DNA from 4 places in the Actinomadura decatromicini genome. Region 2 is predicted to be linked to each of the others. Evidence: riboswitches for the same ligand, from Rfam matches in the RefSeq annotation. Region 2 holds a riboswitch; each other region holds the start of a gene.
The links. A riboswitch is a leader RNA that binds a small molecule or an ion and turns the genes downstream of it on or off. The one in region 2 is predicted to bind cyclic di-AMP.

Region 1 (4,201 bases), on a different contig from region 2:
GGCGTGATCGTCACCGGCAACGAGGACGGCGCCCACCACGTGATCAACAACCTGAGCGGCGCGCTGAACGAGTTCGGCTACACGATCCCCGGCCAGGCGTGGACGTACTGGAACCGCGGCCCCGGACCGGGCCCGAGCTACCTGGAGACCGAGGAGGGCCACGACTGGTCGCACAGCACCGGACGCGCGATGGCCGCCAACCTGGTCGCCGCCGCCTCGGCGCTCGCCGCGAACCCGATCCCGGCCCCGCCGTCCTGACCCTGCCCGGGTGACCAGGGCGGAGCGGCGCATCCGGCTGGCGATGCACGCGGGGTTCTTCCTGCTGCTCGCCGCGTCGGCGTCCCGGCTGGCGGTCAGGCACGGGCTGGACGGTGCGACGCCCGCGCTGCTCGCGCTGAGCGGGGTCCTCGGCGCCGGCTACGCGCTGGGCGCCGTCCGCTGGGACGCGCTCGGCCGCCGGGGCCGCCTCGGCTGGCTCGCCGCCGTGCTCGTGTGCTGGCTCGCCCTGGTCGCCGCCGCGCCGAGCTTCGCCTGGTGCGCCGTCCCGCTGTTCTTCGCCGCGCTGCGGCTGCTGTCGCCGCGCGCCGCCGTCGCCGCCGTCGTGGTGATCACCGGCGCGGTGATCTTCGCGGCCGTCTACCTGACCGACCCGTTCGACCCGAGCCTCGTGCTCGCCCCGATCGCGGTCGCCGGGATGGCGGCCGTGATCCTCCTGGAGTTGCAGCGGCTCGTCGACGACCTGGTCCGCACCCGCGGCGAGCTGGCCGACACGCAGCGGGCGGCCGGGGTGCTGGCGGAGCGCGAGCGGCTGGCCCGCGAGATCCACGACACGCTCGCGCAGGGCCTCACCAGCCTCGGGATCCTGCTCCAGGCGGCCGACCGGCAGTGGGACGCCGCGCCGGAGGCGGCCCGCAGCCAGCTGCGCCGGGCCGCCGACGTCGCCGCCGCGAACCTCGACGAGGCGCGCCATTTCGTCCGGGCGCTGGCCCCGCCCGCGCTGGCGTCCGGGTCCCTGCCCGCCGCGCTCGCGGAGCTGGCCGACGCGGAGGCCGGAGACCCGCGGGTACGGTTCCGGACGGCGGGGGACGAGTACCCCGTGGACGTCCAGGTGCAGGCGGCGCTGCTCCGCGTCGCGCAGGGAGCCGTCGCCAACGCGCGCGAGCACGCCGCCGCGACGGCGGTGACGCTCACGCTGACCTACCTGGACGACGCCGTGTCCCTGGACGTGGCCGACGACGGCTCCGGCTTCGACCCCGCCGCCGTCGCGTCCGCCCCCGGACGCGGATACGGGCTCCGGGCCATGCGGGACCGGATGGCCGAAGTCGGCGGCGCCCTCGCGGTCGAGAGCGCTCCGGGCGCCGGAACCGTCGTCGCCGCGACGGCCCCGCGCCGCGCGGCACGGCCGTCGAGCCCGGAGGAGCGAGGATGAGCGTGGTCCGGGTGACGATCGTGGACGACCACCCCGTCGTGCGGGCCGGGCTGCGCGCCCTGTTCGGCGGAGAGCCGGACATCGAGGTGGTCGCGGAGGCGGCGGACGGTGAGGAGGCGGTCCGGCGGGTGGGGCTCGTGCCGACCGACGTCGTCCTGATGGACCTCCAGCTCGGCGGGGGGATCGACGGCGTCGAGGCGACCCGGCGGATCCTCGCGCTGCCGGACCCGCCGCGCGTCCTCGTCCTCACCACCTACGACTCCGACGCCGACGTCTCCCGCGCGATCGCGGTCGGCGCGGCGGGCTACCTGCTCAAGGCGGGCCCGCCGGACGAGCTGTTCCAGGGCATCCGCACGGCCGCGCGCGGCGAGACGGCGCTGTCGCCGGAGGTCGCGACCCGCCTCGCGGACCGGCTGCGCGAACCCGCGCCCGCGCTCAGCCCACGGGAGATCGAGATCCTCGAACTGCTGGCCGAGGGCCTGTCCAACCAGCGGATCGCGCGCCGCCTGCTGATCAGCGAGGCCACCGTCAAGACGCACCTGGTGCACATCTTCGCCAAGCTCGGCGTCGGCACCCGCACGGCCGCCGTCGCCGCGGCCGTCGAGCGGCGCCTCATCCGCCTCCCCGGCTGAGACGGCCCGGCGGGTCCGCGGGCTCGATGGCGACGCGTGACGGCGCCTTCTTCCTCCTCACACGCTTCCTCCTCCACGGTCGCCGCGCGACGTCCGGCTCCCATCGGACGATCGGCGGGACGTGCCGCGCCGTCCGGTTGACGCCCGCGTCAACCGATCGGTTGATTTCGCCGGACCCGCCGCCTGAGAACGACCCGTCGAAAGCCCTTGTCCCGCCGGGGAATTCGGGAGGGCAGGCCGCGCCGCACGCATAATCTATTTGCCGTTCCGAGTTGCCGTCGCCGTTTTCCGCTGCCTATTCTCCGCTGCACCGGTCGAAGTCCGGCCGGACGCCGAATCCCCCGAAAGGGGAGCCGGGGACCCAGGTTCCTCCGGGGTGAATCCGCTGGCCGCCAGCGGTAGGGCCGTCTCCTGGCCCGAACCCGTCAGCTAACCCGGCAGGCGGAAAAGGAGAGGTGGACGCCAGTGCGAACGGGCATCCGGAAAATGATCGGAAAGCGTAGGCGGGGCAGAATGCTGCTGATGGTCCTGGTGATCGCCGGGGGCGTCGCCGTCCCGCTGGCCGTGACCGCGGGAACGGCGAGCGCGCCCGAGGCGGAGCGACCCGCCGAGGCCGCCGCAGCGCCGATGACGCGGACCGAGAAGAAGGTGACGGCCCCGGCGTCCCGCCCTTACGGGGTGGACGTCTCGCATCACGACAAGGGGTTCGACTGGAGCCAGAAGAAGCTCTCGTTCGGCATCGTCAAGGCCACCGAGGGCGTCGAGCACAAGGACTCGACCTTCGACCGCAACTGGGCGGAGATCCAGGAGAACGGGCTGGTCAGGGGCGCCTACCATTACGGCCGTCCCGGCAACGACCCGGTGCGGGAGGCCGACCACTACCTCAAGACGGTGACGTCCGCCGGACTGCGTTCGGGCGACCTGCTCGTCCTCGACCTGGAGACCACGGACGGCCGCTCCAAGAGCGAAGTGAACGACTGGGCCAAGCGCTGGCTGGAGCGCGTTCAGCAGAAGACCGGCGTCAAGCCGCTCTTCTACAGTTCGTGGTCGTTCGCGAAGGAATACGGCAAGGGCCTCGGCCTATATCCGCTGTGGGTCGCGCATTACGGAAAGGCGCGCGGACGGGTCGCCGCCCCTACGCCGTGGAAGCAGTGGGCCATTCATCAGTATGCGTCCACCGACCACGACCACAACGTGTCCCGGCTTTCCGCGGACGGGCTCCGGCAACTCGGCTACGACCCTTCGGCGCGGAGTTCCGGCTGACCGGCGTCCTACGGAATTCCCGCGCAGGTCTCGCGGATGACGTGGCGGGCGTTGGCCGAGATGACGTGATTGGTGGCCCGGTAGTAGGGGAGCTGGATGAGGGCCATCGACAGCGCTCGGCCGCGCCCGCGCGTCCAGGCGGCGTCGTCCAGGCCGACCTCGTCGCGGAAGACCCGCCTCGCCGGGGCGGGGAGCAGGTTCCACGCGGGGATCAGGTCGCAGGCGGGGTCGCCGACCCCGCCGGTCGAGAAGTCCAGGACGGCCGTGAGCCTGCCCCGCGCGACGAGCAGGTTGCTGGGCATGAGGTCGGCGTGCACCCACTGCGGGGCGTCGCTCCACGGTGGGGCGGCGAGCGCGGCCTCCCAGGTCGCGAGGGCGGCGTCGGCGTCGAAGGGCTCGTCGGTGCGGCGCAGGTCCTCGATCGCGTCGCGCGTGGCGGCGTCGAGGTCCGCCAGCGGGCCGCCGCGATGGGCGGTCGGCGCGCCGGCGGCGCCGACCCGCCGCAGCGCCGTGACGAACGCCGCCAGGTCGCGCGCCAGCGGTTCGGCCTCGGTGAGACGGCCCTCGACCGGGGTCTCCCCGGGGATCCACCGGTGGACCGACCAGGCGAACGGATACCCGCCGGCGGGCCGTCCCTCCGCGACCAGGGAGGGGATCGCGACGGGCAGCGCGGGCGCGAGCCGGTCCAGCCACCGCCGCTCCCACCGCAGCGCCTTGACCCCTCCGGCCGTGAGGGGAAGCCTCACCGTCAGCGTTCCGCCGAGCCGGTAAATCGCATTGACGGTCCCACCCGAATCCAGCCTTCTCACGGGGAGATCGGCCCACTCGGGAAACTGCCCGCGGATCAGGCGCTCGACGAGATCCGCATCGATGTCCA
Region 2 (4,201 bases):
CCACCAGTCCTGCGAGGTGGTGAGCGCCTCCGCGATGTCGCGCTTCACGGCGGGCAGGTCCAGCGTCTGGAACGCCGCCCGGTAGTCGAAGTCCGCGCCGAGCGGGTTCGTCACGGCGGTGTTCTTCGCGAGGATCTTCAGGTTGAGCCGGTCCGGCCACCAGCCGCGGTTGCCGCCGCCCTGGGTCGGATGCGGGGCGCGCGTGTGCGCGACCGGGCAGCCGCCCTCGCCTGCCGCGTTCGTGTCGTAGGCGATTGTTTCCTTGTTCTCTGACATGTGTGGTTCCCTCCCAGGGCACTGCGGGGGTGGATGCAGGAACTCTCTAGGTTGCGGAGCAGGTGGGGCACAGGCCCCAGTAGATGACCTCGGCCTCGTCGATCGCGTAGCCGCTGTCGTCGGACGCGGTGAGGCACGGCGCCTCGCCGACGGCGCAGTCGGCGTCGGCGATGGCGCCGCAGGACCGGCAGACGACGTGGTGGTGGTTGTCCCCGACCCGCGACTCGTACCGGGCCACGTGGCCGGACGGCTGGATCCGCCGTACCAGCCCCGCCGCCGTCAGCGCGTGCAGCGAGTCGTAGACGGCCTGGTGGGACACCTTCGGCAGGTCGTGCCGGACGGCGCCGATGATCGAGTCCGTGTCCGCGTGCGGGTGGGCGTGGACCGCTCTCAGTACCGCCACCCGCGGACGGGTCACCCGCAGAGCCGCCCCGCGAAGGAGCCGCTCGTACTCCGAGATCGTGGTCACGCAGACAGGCTGGACCATTTTCTTGAATGAGTCAAGATTTCGCGCGAACTCGCCGTGGAACGCCGGGTACCGTGCAGGCATGCTTGCCGAACCGGCGCCGGCCCTCACCGATCTCGCGCTCGGCCTGGTCACCGTCGCGCTGGCGGCGCGGCTGGGGCGCACCGGCGCGCACCGGCACTGGCGCACGTCGTTCTGGTGGGCGGGTGCGGCGGCGCTCGCCGGGTTCGTCCACCACGGGTTCGTGAAGTACTCGGCCGCGCTGGACGGGCCGAGCTGGGCCGTGATCAGCGCGATGGTCGTCGTCGCGGTGTCCTACCTGCTGGCCGGGACGGTCGCCGAGGTGCTCGGCCCCCGCCACGGCCGGACGTTCTGGCTGCTGCGCTCGATCGGGATCGGCGCGTACGCCGTCCTCGCGGTCACCGGGCACGCGGGCGTCACCGCGCTGCTGGCCTGCGAGAGCCTGACGATGGTCTGCATCCTCGCGCTGTGGGGGCGGGCCGCCGTCCGGCGCCATCCGATGGCCGGGCCGATGATCGCCGCGCTGGCGGCGAGCGGCGCCGCGGCGGCGGCGAAGGCGATCGACCCGGACGTCACCGGCCGCGTCGGCCTGGACCCGACGTCGGTCTACCACCTCGCCCAGATCGCCGGGATGGCGCTGCTCTATCTCGCGGTCAGCGCGCCGCGTACGGAGGGGCGCGAGGCGCGCCGGGTGCCCGGCCTGCCGGACGTACCGTCCGCCCGCTGACGCCCGGCCCGGCCGGCGTCCCAGGCCGCGACCCAGTTGAACTGGGTCGATAAAGATTTTGTCGTAGTTTGCCTTCTTTTGAGGCTTTGCGTTAGCTTGTCGCTCTCAAGGCGCCCTCCAGGCGCTCTTGGCCCTCGTGTCCCACCGGACACGCGAGCCCCATCCGGCACGGCCCCCGAGGCGGGCCGGTCGCATCGGGCCACAACTCAAACGCCGCTCTTTCGCACGCGGGACACCGGGTCCCGCGTAGGGGCCCCATCGCGCCCCGGTGGATCGCAGCGGCATCGCCGAGTCCGCCTTCGCGCGGAGCCGGGGACCCACATCCTCGCACTGGGGTGAGTCGGCCTGTCCGCAGGCCGTAGGGCGACTTCCACGTCCGAACCCGTCAGCTAACCCGGCAGGCGAATTGGAAGAAGGAGCCCCCTTGAACGGCAAGCACGGCAAGAACCGTAACCCCCTGCACAAATTCCGTGACACTCTGAACACGACGCCCCGCATCATGGGCGCGGTCGTCGGTCTCGCCGCCTTCGGCGTGATCGCGGGAACCGCGCAGGCTGGGGTGTTCGACTCCGAGTCCGCGCAGTCGGCCGCCGCGGTGGCGACCGTCCCCGGCGGCAAGGCGGACGGCGGCGAGCCGGGCCGCACGTCCTCCCACCGCGGGAAGGCGGACCGGAAGAAGTCCGATTCCACGACGTCCGAGAGCAGGGCGTCCGAAAGCAGGACCACCGACTCGAAGTCCAAGCGGGACAGGGTCATCGAGCTGGCGAAGTCGTGGCGCCCCGGCACCGACGAGCGCGTCCGCTACAGCCAGACCAACAGCTACCAGGGCTACCGCACCGACTGTTCGGGATACGTCGCCATGACGCTCGGGCTCGCGAAGCCCGGCCCGAACACCGTCGGCCTGACGTCGTCGCGCTACACCGAGCGCATCACGATGTCCGAGCTGAAGAAGGGCGACCTCGTGATGGACGCCCAGGGCACCAACACCACCCGGCACGTCGTCATCTTCGAGAAGTGGGCGAACGACGACCACACGTCCTACTGGGCGTACGAGCAGCGCGGCCGGTACGGCACCGACTACCGGACGCGCGACTACGGCCTGAACGCGGGCAGCGAGTACAAGGCGTACCGTCCGAAGAACCTCTGACGCGACCGCGCCCCTATGACGAGGGCCCGGCCCGGGACGACCCCCGGCCGGGCCCTTTCCATGGCGCCTTTCCATGCCCCGCCCACCCCGAGTCGGCCAAGGGACGGGCAAGTTCCGGCCGGACGCCAGCGGTCGCCTTGCACCCCGGCACGGCCCTCCTAGAGTCCGCTGACATGGGGAGATGCTGGAAGATCACCGCCGTGGTCGCGGGCACGGCCGCCGTGGCGGCCGGGGCCGCCTGGCCCGCGGCGGCCACCGGGACGGCCACCGGGAGGACGCCGTCCGAGCCCGCCCGGAACGGCTGGAGGCTGGTCGATCAGGAGGGCTTCGACCGCCCGCTGCGCGTCGACGGGGCGCCGTGGCGCCTCGACCCGCAGGGTCCGCGCAGCCCGTGGAACGTGGACGCGTTCGACGACGACGGCGAAGCCTGGAAGAAGATCAGCGGGCCGCTGTTCGCGCGGGAGCTCGCGACGCTGAACGTGTTCCGCAAGCGCGTCGCGTTCGGCCGGAACGGGTGGCTGACCGCCGAGGTCGCCGCCGTCGACAAGGACCGCGACGGCCGTCCCGACTCGCGTCCCGGGCTGTCGACGAAGACCCTGCCGGACGGCCGCAAGGTCGGGCGGATCTCGGAGCCGAGCTGGGACGCGGGCGTCCTCATCCGCCCCACCCGCCCGCTCCCCCGCCACTACCGCGTGGAGATGACGCTGCGCGGCATCGACTTCGGCGGGAAACGGAACGGCACGTTCGACTACGACGGCCGCCACAACGGCTATACGAAGGAGCCGTGCAAGACCCGCTATCCCTGGACGTTCCAAGGCGCGCTGCCCGGCAAGAAGCGCTGCGACTACCCGGACGTGACGCGCGAGAACGGCTTCTACTACCTGACGGTCCTCGACTACGCGACCCCCGCGCCGCACGGCAACCCGGGCATCCACTTCCGCCGCAAGGTGATCATGGACGGCTACTACAGCGACGACGCGCGCTGGAAGAACGCCGGCACCTGCGACCCGAAGACCGGCCGGATCTACCGCACCTTCGACGGGACCTTCAACGGCGTGAACGCGCTGTTCCCGCGCGGCGACCTGTTCCGCGAGACGGCGAACAACAACGTCAGCAACGAGTACTACATCAAGACCAGGTGCGGAAACGTCTCGATGGACAAGCCGTACGGGCCCGGCGACCGGTTCGAGGGACATCTCACCAGCGCCGAGATCCGGCCGGAACTGCTGCCGAAGGCCGCCTACCGGTTCGCCGTGGAACGGGACCGCACCGGGTACACGCTCGAAATGAGCGGGCCGTTCCGGCACATCGGGCAGGCGACGCTGCGCGTCCACCACGACTTCGTGGAGAACGGGCGTCCGATCTGGCATTACAACCAGACGCCCGAGGAGTACGACGGGCGGTTCGACCGGCGGCTCGTCCACAAGGGGCCCGCCGGGACGTACACCACCGAGCACGCATGGCCGAAGGGCTCGGCCTATCCGGACTCGTTCATCATCGGCGACCCGCACCTGAACTACTACGAGGGCGAGGCATACGTCGACGACATCCGCCTCTACGTCCC
Region 3 (4,201 bases), 120 kb from region 2:
GCTCGCCGTCGTCGGGCCGCTCGTCGCCGCCGCCGGGATGGCGCTCCCCGCCCTGTCGATGCACCCGGCGACCGTCGTGGCCGGGACGGCGATCGCGGGCGCCGGGACCGGCGCGATGTTCGTCGTCGCGTCCGCGACCGCGCTGGGTCGGGTCGCCCCGCACGAGTCCGGCATCGCGTCCGGCATCGTCAGCACGTTCCACGAGTTCGGCGCGTCCATCGGGGCCGCCGTCATCTCCAGCGTCGCCGCCGCCAGCCTCGTCGGCGACACGCTCGACGGCTTCACGGACGGGTTCGTCCTCGCCGCGATCGTCGCCGCCGTCACAGCGGCCGCCGCGGCCGCACTGACCCCCGGACGTCCGACCTCCTACAACGTGTAGGGCATACTTCCCGAGTCGGACAAGCGGCTGGAGAGTATGGATGACCACGCACAACGGGCACGAGTCGCACCAGAGCGGCACGCACGGGCACGACCACCACGCGCACGACGATCACGGGCATGCCGGGGCGGTCTCCTGGACGATGGCCGCGCAGGCGACGTTGCACTGCCTCACCGGATGCGCGATCGGCGAGGTGCTCGGCATGGTCATCGGGACGGCGTTCGGCTGGTCGAACGCGGCCACGATCGTCCTCGCCGTGATCCTCGCGTTCGTGTTCGGCTACGCGCTGACCATGCGCGGAGTGCTGAAGGCCGGGCTTTCGTTGCGGGCGGCGTTCAAGGTCGCGCTGGCCGCCGACACGGTGTCGATCGCGATCATGGAGGTGCTGGACAACGCGACCATGGTGCTGATCCCCGGCGCCATGCACGCGGGGCTGGCGGACGCGACGTTCTGGGGCGCGCTTGCCATCGCGTTCGTCGTCGCGTTCGTCCTCACGACCCCGGTGAACCGCTGGATGATCGGCAAGGGGAAGGGGCACGCGGTCGTCCACCAGTACCACCACTGACGGCTTCCAAGGCGGCGCCGGGTTCTCCGGCACAATGTGGGGAACGGAGGTGTCTCGCATGGCAGGACTGGGTGGATCGCTTGAGCGCTCCATCATGGACGTGCTGTGGGAGGCGCCCGGCCCGCTGCGGGTCCGCGAACTGCTGGCGGAACTGAACGAGAACGCCGACAGGACGCTCGCGTACAACACCGTCCAGACCGTGGCCGAGCGGCTGGCCCAGAAGGGGCTGCTGCGGCGCACGCGGGACGGGCTGGCCTTCCGCTATTCGCCGACCCGCGCCCGGGAGGAGTACGCGGTCGAGTTGATGCTCGACGCGCTCACCGAGTCCGCCGACCACGGGAGCATCCTCACCCGGTTCGCCGAGAGCGTCCCGCCGGAGGACGCGCGCCACCTGCTGGACGCCCTGCGCCGCCGCGCCTCCGGCGCCGAAGGGGAATGACGGCGTGGTCTACCTCGTCCTCGGGCTGATCGCCACCGCCGTGCTGCTCGGCTGCGCGGCGGGGCCGGTGCTCGACCGGCTGGGACGGCCCGCCGCGCATCCGGGGACCGCCGTCGCCTGCTGGGTCGGGGCCGTGACCGGCACCTTCATCGCCTGCGCCGGGGTCGTCGCGGCGGCGCTGCTGTCGCCGCCCGCGCCCGGCCACGGCCTGCTGGAATGGCTGCGCGACTGCCTGCCGCACCACGGCGGGAAGGCGATCGCCACGGCGGCGGGCGCGACCCTGGTCCTGCTCGCGGCGTGCGGGTTCCGGGTCGCGCGCGGCCTGCCCCGGCTGCGGCGCGCGGTGCGGCACCGGCGGCGGCACCGCGAGATGCTCCGGCTCGTCGCGCGGGAGGACGAGCGGCACGGCGACGTCCTCGTCCTCGACCATCCGGTCCCGGTGGCCTACTCGCTGCCCGACCGGCGGCGCGCGATCGTGGTCAGCACCGGGACGCGGGACGCCCTCACGCCGGAGGAGTTCGACGCGGTCCTCGTCCACGAGCGGGCCCACCTGCGGCAGCGGCACCACGCGCTGCTGCTCATGCTCGACCTGGCGCACGCCGTCCTGCCCTGGCCGCCCACCATCCGGCGGGCGAAGCGGACCCTTCCGCTGCTGCTGGAGATGGCCGCCGACGACGCGGCGGCACGGGCCTGCGGAGGACGGACGCTCGTCGGCGCGCTGCGGCGGCTCGCGGCGGCGCCCGGGGTGGCGTCCGGGGTGGCGTCCGGGGTGGCCGGGGCGCTCGGCGCCGCGAGCCCGGACGCCGGGGCGCTGGCGGAGCGGGTGCTGCGGCTGGAGAGCGCGGGGACGGGCGGGCCGCGCCGGGCCGGGCGGGCGGCCGCGTCCGCCTTCGCCGCGTCCGCCTTCGCCGCGCTCGCCGTCGCCGCCCCGCTGGCCGTCGCCGCCGCGACGATCACCGAGCTGACCCACCTCTGCTGAATTGTCGGATCTGCCGCTTGGGTGGCGAGATGAGGTCGTTATCTCCTACGCTGCGTCGGAGGCCGTCGCGGCGCGTCCCCGCCGGGGACGGTGGCGGCCGTGCCGAATCTCGCGGGCCCCGCGCGGCCCGCGGAACCGGGGAACCGTTTCTCCACCTGGGGTGAATCCGCTCCCGTGAGCGGTAGGGCGACTCCGGCCCGAACCCGGCAGCTCACCCGGTAGGCGGTACAGGAGAGGACACCACCGCATGCAGCGTCGCGCTGCCGATTCCGGAACGTCTGCCCGCCGAAGGATCGCCGCGGGCACGGCGTGGACGGCGTCCATCGCCCTCGCCGTGAGCCTCGCGGCTCCCCCGGCGGCGGTCGCCGAGCCGAAGCCGACCCGCAAGGAGCTGACCGCCCAGCAGAAGAAGCTCGCCGACGACGCGGAAAAGCTCAGCGAGCAGTACAACGGGCTGCGGGTCCGGCTCCAGCAGGCGCAGCGCGCCGCCAGGGTCGCCGAGGGCAACGCGGCGCGGCAGAAGAAGGCGCTGGACGAGGCGCGGGCGCGGATCGTCCAGCTCGCCGCCGACAGCTACAAGAACGGTCCGGCGGACCCGGCGGTCGCGTTCGCCTCGTCCGGCGACCCGCAGGCCGTGCTGGACCAGTCGGCCACCCTCAACTACTTCGCCCGCCAGGACGGCGCCCGCATCGCCCAGCTCCTCCAGATGATGCAGGCGGCGGAGCGCGCCCGGAAGTCGGCCGAGGCGCGGGCCAAGCAGGTCCGCGAACTCACCGAGGAAGCGAGGAAGAAGCGCAAGGACCTGCAGGCCAGGCTGAAGAAGGTCGAAGCGAAACTGGGGGTGGGGCCGGGGGCGCGCACGGGCGCGGGTCCGGCCGTGAACGTCGCTCCCGGCGGTGCTTCGGCGAAGGCCATGGCCGCGGTCGCGGCGGCGCTGAGCCAGCGCGGCGTCCCGTACTCGTGGGGCGGGGGCAGCGCGTCCGGGCCGACCTACGGCACCGCGCAGGGCGCCAACATCAAGGGCTTCGACTGCTCCGGGCTGACGCTCTACGCCTACGCCCAGGTCGGCATCAGCCTCCCCCACTACACCGGTGCCCAGTTCACCGCCGGAACCCGCGTCTCGCAGAGCCAGCTCAAGCCCGGCGACCTGGTGTTCTTCTACAGCGACCTGCACCACATGGGCCTCTACATCGGCAACGGGGACATGGTGCACGCGCCGCAGACCGGCGACGTCGTGAAGATCGCCCCGATCGCCGGCCGGCCGTTCGCGGGCGGCGTCCGGGTGGCCTAACTCGGTCGCTCGCCCTTCACCGGGGTGACCTTGTGCAGGCCGAGGGCCCGGGACAGCAGCCGGTCGCGCGTCCGCAACGGGAGGCGGGCGAGCAGGCCGAGCAGCCGCGTGTCCGGTCCGACGGTGTAGCGGGGCCTCGGCCTGCCCGCGGTCAGCGCGCGGACGACGGCCGCCGCGACGACCGACGGCGGCGCCGCCTTCGCCCGCGCCATCGAGGCGTTGACCGCGTCGAGCTGCCCCCGGTACATCGCGACCCGCTCGGGCGGCAGCCCGGCGGCCGTCGCCTCGGTGGCGGCGGCGGCCTTGGCGAAGATCGCGGTGTCCGTGAGCCCTGGTTCGACCACGACGACGCGGACGCCCCAGTGCGCCAGCTCCAGGCGCAGGGCGTCCGACATCGAGGCGAGCGCCGCCTTGCTCGCCGAGACCGGGCCGAAGAACGGGCCCGCCACCCGCGCGGTGGCGGCGGTCAGGTTGACGACCCGTCCCCGGCCGGACCTCAGCATCGGCAGGAACGCCCGCGTCACGGCGGCAGGGCCGAACACGTTGAC
Region 4 (4,201 bases), on a different contig from region 2:
GCGACGATGTCCACGGTGTGCCCGGACACCAGTTCGCGGACGACGATGATGACGGGCAGGCCGACGACGAGCGTGTCGATGATGCGCGCCAGGAGGCGCTGCCCCGGTTCGGCGAGGGGTGCCTCCATGGGGCCCTATTCCGTGTACTCGTCGTATTCGTCGTATCCGGCCCGCTCGTCGATGACGAGGGTGCCGGCGAAGCGGTCATGGAGGGCCTGGTGCAGGGGCTGGTCCCAGATCGCCCACAGGTAGGCCATCAGCGCACCCGCCCAGACCAGCAGCATCCCGTAGGCGGCGTAGTCCCACACCATCACCGCTACGACGAGGAAGAAGAAGACACCGAGCTGGTAGCCCACATGCACGATCCCAGCGCGCCAGACGGCCTGGGTGGTGGTGAGTGGCTGTCCCCCAGGGGACTGGACGATCCCGAGCCCCATCACACGCTTCCCCAGCGTCCGCCCTGACATGGACAACTGGACGGCCTCATAGAGGAACGGCAGCACCGACAGGACACAGAAGAGGGTGAAGATGATGGGCCAGTTCCATATCCCCCCGTCGTCCTCCGTCTTGCTGCCTGGCTTGTCCAGCCCGAGCACACCGATCGTGATGGGGAGGACGAGGGCGAACCCGAAGACCGCCACGAGAGCGTTGTCGATGATCCGGGCGCCCGCGCGCCGCAGGATCGGAGCGAGCGCCAGGTCGTCCCCGTAGGAGCCGCCCCCGTACTGGTCGTGGGACGCACCGTACGACTCGTCGTACGGAGGCTGCTGTCCCCAACCCTGTTGCTGGGGCTGTTGCCATTGCTGCTGGGTCTGAGGAGGTTGTTGCCATTGCTGCTGGGGTTGCCGCTGTTGCTGAGGCTGTTGCCCTTGAGGACCTTGGTACGGAGGCGGGGGGCCATAGGACCCCTGCCCCTGCGGCGGCTGGTACGGCCCGCCACGGTCGCGGGAATCGCTCATCGGGTCAATCCTCCAGGCGAAGCAACATCCGGGTGTTGCCCAACGTATTGGGCTTGACCCGATCAAGGTCCAAGAACTCCGCAACGCCTTCGTCGTAGGAACGGAGAAGCTCCTCGTACACCTCTGGCGACACCGGGGTCCCCAGGAGTTTCTCGAAACCGTGCCGGGCGAAGAAGTCCACCTCGAAGGTAAGACAGAACAGCCTCCGCACGCCCAGTTCCCGTGCCGTCTCCAGAAGACGGGTGACGATTCGGTGGCCGATGCCGCGTCCGCCATAGGCCCCGTCGACGGCGACCGAGCGGACCTCGGCGAGGTCCTCCCACATGACGTGCAGGGCCCCGCAGCCGACCACCCGTCCCGGCGCGCCGCCCTGGACGTCCTCCGCCACCCAGAACTCCTGGACGTCCTCGTACAGCTTCACGGTGGACTTCTTCAGCATGCGTCGTCCCGAGCCGGCATACAGATCGACCAGCCTGCGTATCTCCTGGACATCGGCGGTACGGGCACGCCGGATCACGACCTCCACAATCAGGCGAGATTATCGAATGCGGGCACTTCACCGGCCTCCTGACCTGCGCTCCGCAGGCTCCCGGTGCGCGCCCACCCGGCTCGCACACGCCGGACTCCGTCGCGAAACGGCGGCGCGACCTGCGATTTCACGGGTTCTGGTTGGCATCCGAAGCGTGTTCCGTTAGTGTCCATCGCTGATGTCGGCCGTTCGCTGGACGAAGGCCGAACCGCCGAGTCCCCGGGCCGCAACCAGCGCCCCGAGGAGCCGGGGACCCACTTCCGGAGTGTTCGGGGGAGCACCCTCGGCCCGTGAGGGGTGAATCCGCAGCCGCGTGGTCCGATCCGCGCGTGCCCGCGGACGGGCTGCTCCGGCCCTAACCCGTCAGCTAACTCGGTAGGCGGACGAGGAGAGGAGATCTCAGTGGAGCCGTCGCGCCCTGCTTCCTTTCAACGATCTGCGCGTTCCCGCTCCGTGACGCCTTCCGGCGCCGCGCCGCCGTCCCGCCGCGCGGGCCGGTTCCGCGGCCGGGCGGCCGTGCTGGCCGGCGCGCTGGTGGCCCTCTCGGCGGCGCCGCACGCGATCAGCCCGCACACGATCGCCGTCGCCCACGCCGACCCCGAGCCGTCCACGAAGGAGCTCCGGGCCAAGGCGCTCAAGCTCGCCGACGACCTGGAGCGGCTCACCGAGCAGTACAACGGGCTCAAGGTGAAGCTGGCCCAGTCGCAGCGCGCCGCCAAGGTCGCCACGGAGAACGCGGAGCGGCAGGAGAAGTCGCTCCAGGGCATCCGGGAGAAGGTCGGCGCGCTGGCCGCGACCAGCTACATGCAGGGCGGTTCCGACCCCGCCGTTTCGTTCGTCGCCTCCCAGGACCCGCAGGCCGTCCTCGACCAGGCCGCCACCCTGAACTACTTCGCCAAGCAGGACAGCACGAAAGTGCTGGGTCTGATGCAGGCGATGCAGGCCGCCCAGCGCGCGCGCAAGGCCGCCGAGGCGCGCGCCCAGCAGGTGAAGCAACTGCGCACGGAACTCGACTCGCAGCGCAAGAAGGTCACCGACACCTACGAGAAGGTGCGCGGGAAGCTCGTCGACCGGGATCCGTCCCAGCTCGCCAGCCTCCCCGTCATCGGCACGGGGAAGGCCGCTCAGGCGCTGCGCTACGCGATGGGCAAGATAGGCCGCCCGTACGTGTGGGGCGCCGCGGGTCCGACGTCCTTCGACTGCTCCGGTTTGACGATGTGGGCCTACAAGCAGGTCGGCATCAACCTGCCGCACTACACGGGCAGCCAGTGGAACGCGGGCACCCATGTGTCACGCAGTGAACTGCAACCGGGCGACCTCGTCTTCTTCTACTCCGACCTCCACCACATGGGGATCTACGTCGGGGGAGGCAAGATGCTGCACGCGCCGCACACCGGCGACGTCGTGAAAATAGCCTCGATGTCCGGACGCCCCTTCGCCGGCGGCGTCCGAGTGGCCTGATTCGTCTCGGGCTCTGAGGACCACACGTCACGAGTGCGTTTCCGCATGGGCCAATGGATGTGCGTCCAAAGCATGCTTGAAGGGTTCGGCTTGCCTGTGGGGGAAGGCATGCCCGTATGAGCGCGATGGGCACGCCTGTGAACTCCGCGGGCGGGCTTTTGAACACCGTCCGCGGCGACGCCTCCTGCAGGGACCTACCTGTCAGGACGTCGACGCCGCCGCTGCGGGGTCGGACGGAATTCGTCTGGGCTCGCCGCCTTGCTTCCTGCCGACGCCCGCCGTCCCCAGGCGGGCGTCCTGGGCCGCCGCTAGATGAGCTGCCTCCGGGCCGCCCACACAACGGCCTCGATAGGGGTGTTGACCTCCAGGCGGTCGCAGATCGTCCGCAACCGGCGCCGCAAGGTCCGTGCGCTCAATTCCAGCTTGCGTGCCGCCACATCGGCGGTGACACCGCTGGCGATCTGGGCGAGCAGCCGGATCTCCTCCTCGCTCAGCCCGAAATCGTCGGTGCCACGACGTGCGAGTGTGGCCTGTTCCACTCCGTCCTCCCTCGTCCGTGGTGATGACCGCGGGGATGCAGCCGTCCGCTGCACAGGCACGGGTTGGTTCTCGATCTCTGTACGCGCGTTGGGTTGCCGGGTCCGGAGCCCTCCGGACTCAGATCATCGGGTTCCTTTGCTGTCTGGCGCGCTTGGCCGGAGGTGGCCGCATGGCCGATTGCGGGCTCGTTCGGGGGAACTCCGGGTGACGATTCACTCGTTGGTCGTCTGAGGGAGACGGGATGAGATCGCCAGCCATCCGCACCCGTCCTTTCTCGTCGGACTCGCCTGATCTCGCCGCGGACGAAGATCATGAATCGTTTCAAGCTACGCTTCGGCTCGGAACGCTAGGCGGCCGGATCCGGCCCGTCAAGCGCTGGTTCAGTGCACTGTGTGCGCGAATCGTCACTATGCGTGGTCGAGTATTCGTCCGCACGCTGTGCAAAACTCCACTACCTGGGAAAACACGCCCTGGACGGGACGAGGAGCGAGTTGCCGCAGACCAGTATTCGTGAAGTCGCGAGGCGAGCTGGGGTCTCAGTTGGGACCGTTTCGAATGTCCTAAACCGGCCAGACCTCGTGGCCGAAGCTACCCGTGACCGTGTTCGGGCCGCGATCGAGGAGCTCGGATTCGTGCGGAACGAGTCCGCCCGCCGGCTCCGGCGGCGCCCCGAAAACACCGCGGGCGAGTTCGGCGACCAGCCGCGCCGCGC

Region 1: linked by a shared signal. The riboswitch ahead of FXF68_RS05545 (glycoside hydrolase family 25 protein) and the one ahead of FXF68_RS23870 (NlpC/P60 family protein) in region 2 are both predicted to bind cyclic di-AMP.
Region 3: linked by a shared signal. The riboswitch ahead of FXF68_RS24435 (C40 family peptidase) and the one ahead of FXF68_RS23870 (NlpC/P60 family protein) in region 2 are both predicted to bind cyclic di-AMP.
Region 4: linked by a shared signal. The riboswitch ahead of FXF68_RS12050 (C40 family peptidase) and the one ahead of FXF68_RS23870 (NlpC/P60 family protein) in region 2 are both predicted to bind cyclic di-AMP.

Annotation. Positions count from the first base shown of each region.
Region 1 is NZ_VSRQ01000001.1:1,358,542-1,362,742, reverse strand. Features, by position in the region: gene FXF68_RS05560 (flavodoxin family protein) at 1-258, shown strand, start outside; gene FXF68_RS05555 (sensor histidine kinase) at 269-1,429, shown strand; gene FXF68_RS05550 (response regulator) at 1,426-2,061, shown strand; cyclic di-AMP (ydaO/yuaA leader) riboswitch at 2,382-2,521, shown strand; gene FXF68_RS05545 (glycoside hydrolase family 25 protein) at 2,575-3,324, shown strand; gene FXF68_RS05540 (aminoglycoside phosphotransferase family protein) at 3,333-4,201, opposite strand, start outside.
Region 2 is NZ_VSRQ01000005.1:246,644-250,844, reverse strand. Features, by position in the region: gene katG (catalase/peroxidase HPI) at 1-276, opposite strand, end outside; gene FXF68_RS23880 (Fur family transcriptional regulator) at 323-745, opposite strand; gene FXF68_RS23875 (DUF6962 family protein) at 825-1,490, shown strand; cyclic di-AMP (ydaO/yuaA leader) riboswitch at 1,766-1,908, shown strand; gene FXF68_RS23870 (NlpC/P60 family protein) at 1,915-2,637, shown strand; gene FXF68_RS23865 (hypothetical protein) at 2,811-4,201, shown strand, end outside.
Region 3 is NZ_VSRQ01000005.1:369,005-373,205, reverse strand. Features, by position in the region: gene FXF68_RS24455 (MFS transporter) at 1-379, shown strand, start outside; gene FXF68_RS24450 (DUF4396 domain-containing protein) at 420-944, shown strand; gene FXF68_RS24445 (BlaI/MecI/CopY family transcriptional regulator) at 1,003-1,383, shown strand; gene FXF68_RS24440 (M56 family metallopeptidase) at 1,388-2,362, shown strand; cyclic di-AMP (ydaO/yuaA leader) riboswitch at 2,453-2,603, shown strand; gene FXF68_RS24435 (C40 family peptidase) at 2,610-3,653, shown strand; gene FXF68_RS24430 (SDR family NAD(P)-dependent oxidoreductase) at 3,650-4,201, opposite strand, start outside.
Region 4 is NZ_VSRQ01000002.1:925,052-929,252, reverse strand. Features, by position in the region: gene FXF68_RS43810 (RDD family protein) at 1-128, opposite strand, end outside; gene FXF68_RS44435 (RDD family protein) at 135-959, opposite strand; gene FXF68_RS12055 (amino-acid N-acetyltransferase) at 964-1,485, opposite strand; cyclic di-AMP (ydaO/yuaA leader) riboswitch at 1,688-1,886, shown strand; gene FXF68_RS12050 (C40 family peptidase) at 1,942-2,949, shown strand; gene FXF68_RS12045 (transcriptional regulator) at 3,258-3,488, opposite strand; gene FXF68_RS12040 (LacI family DNA-binding transcriptional regulator) at 3,981-4,201, shown strand, end outside.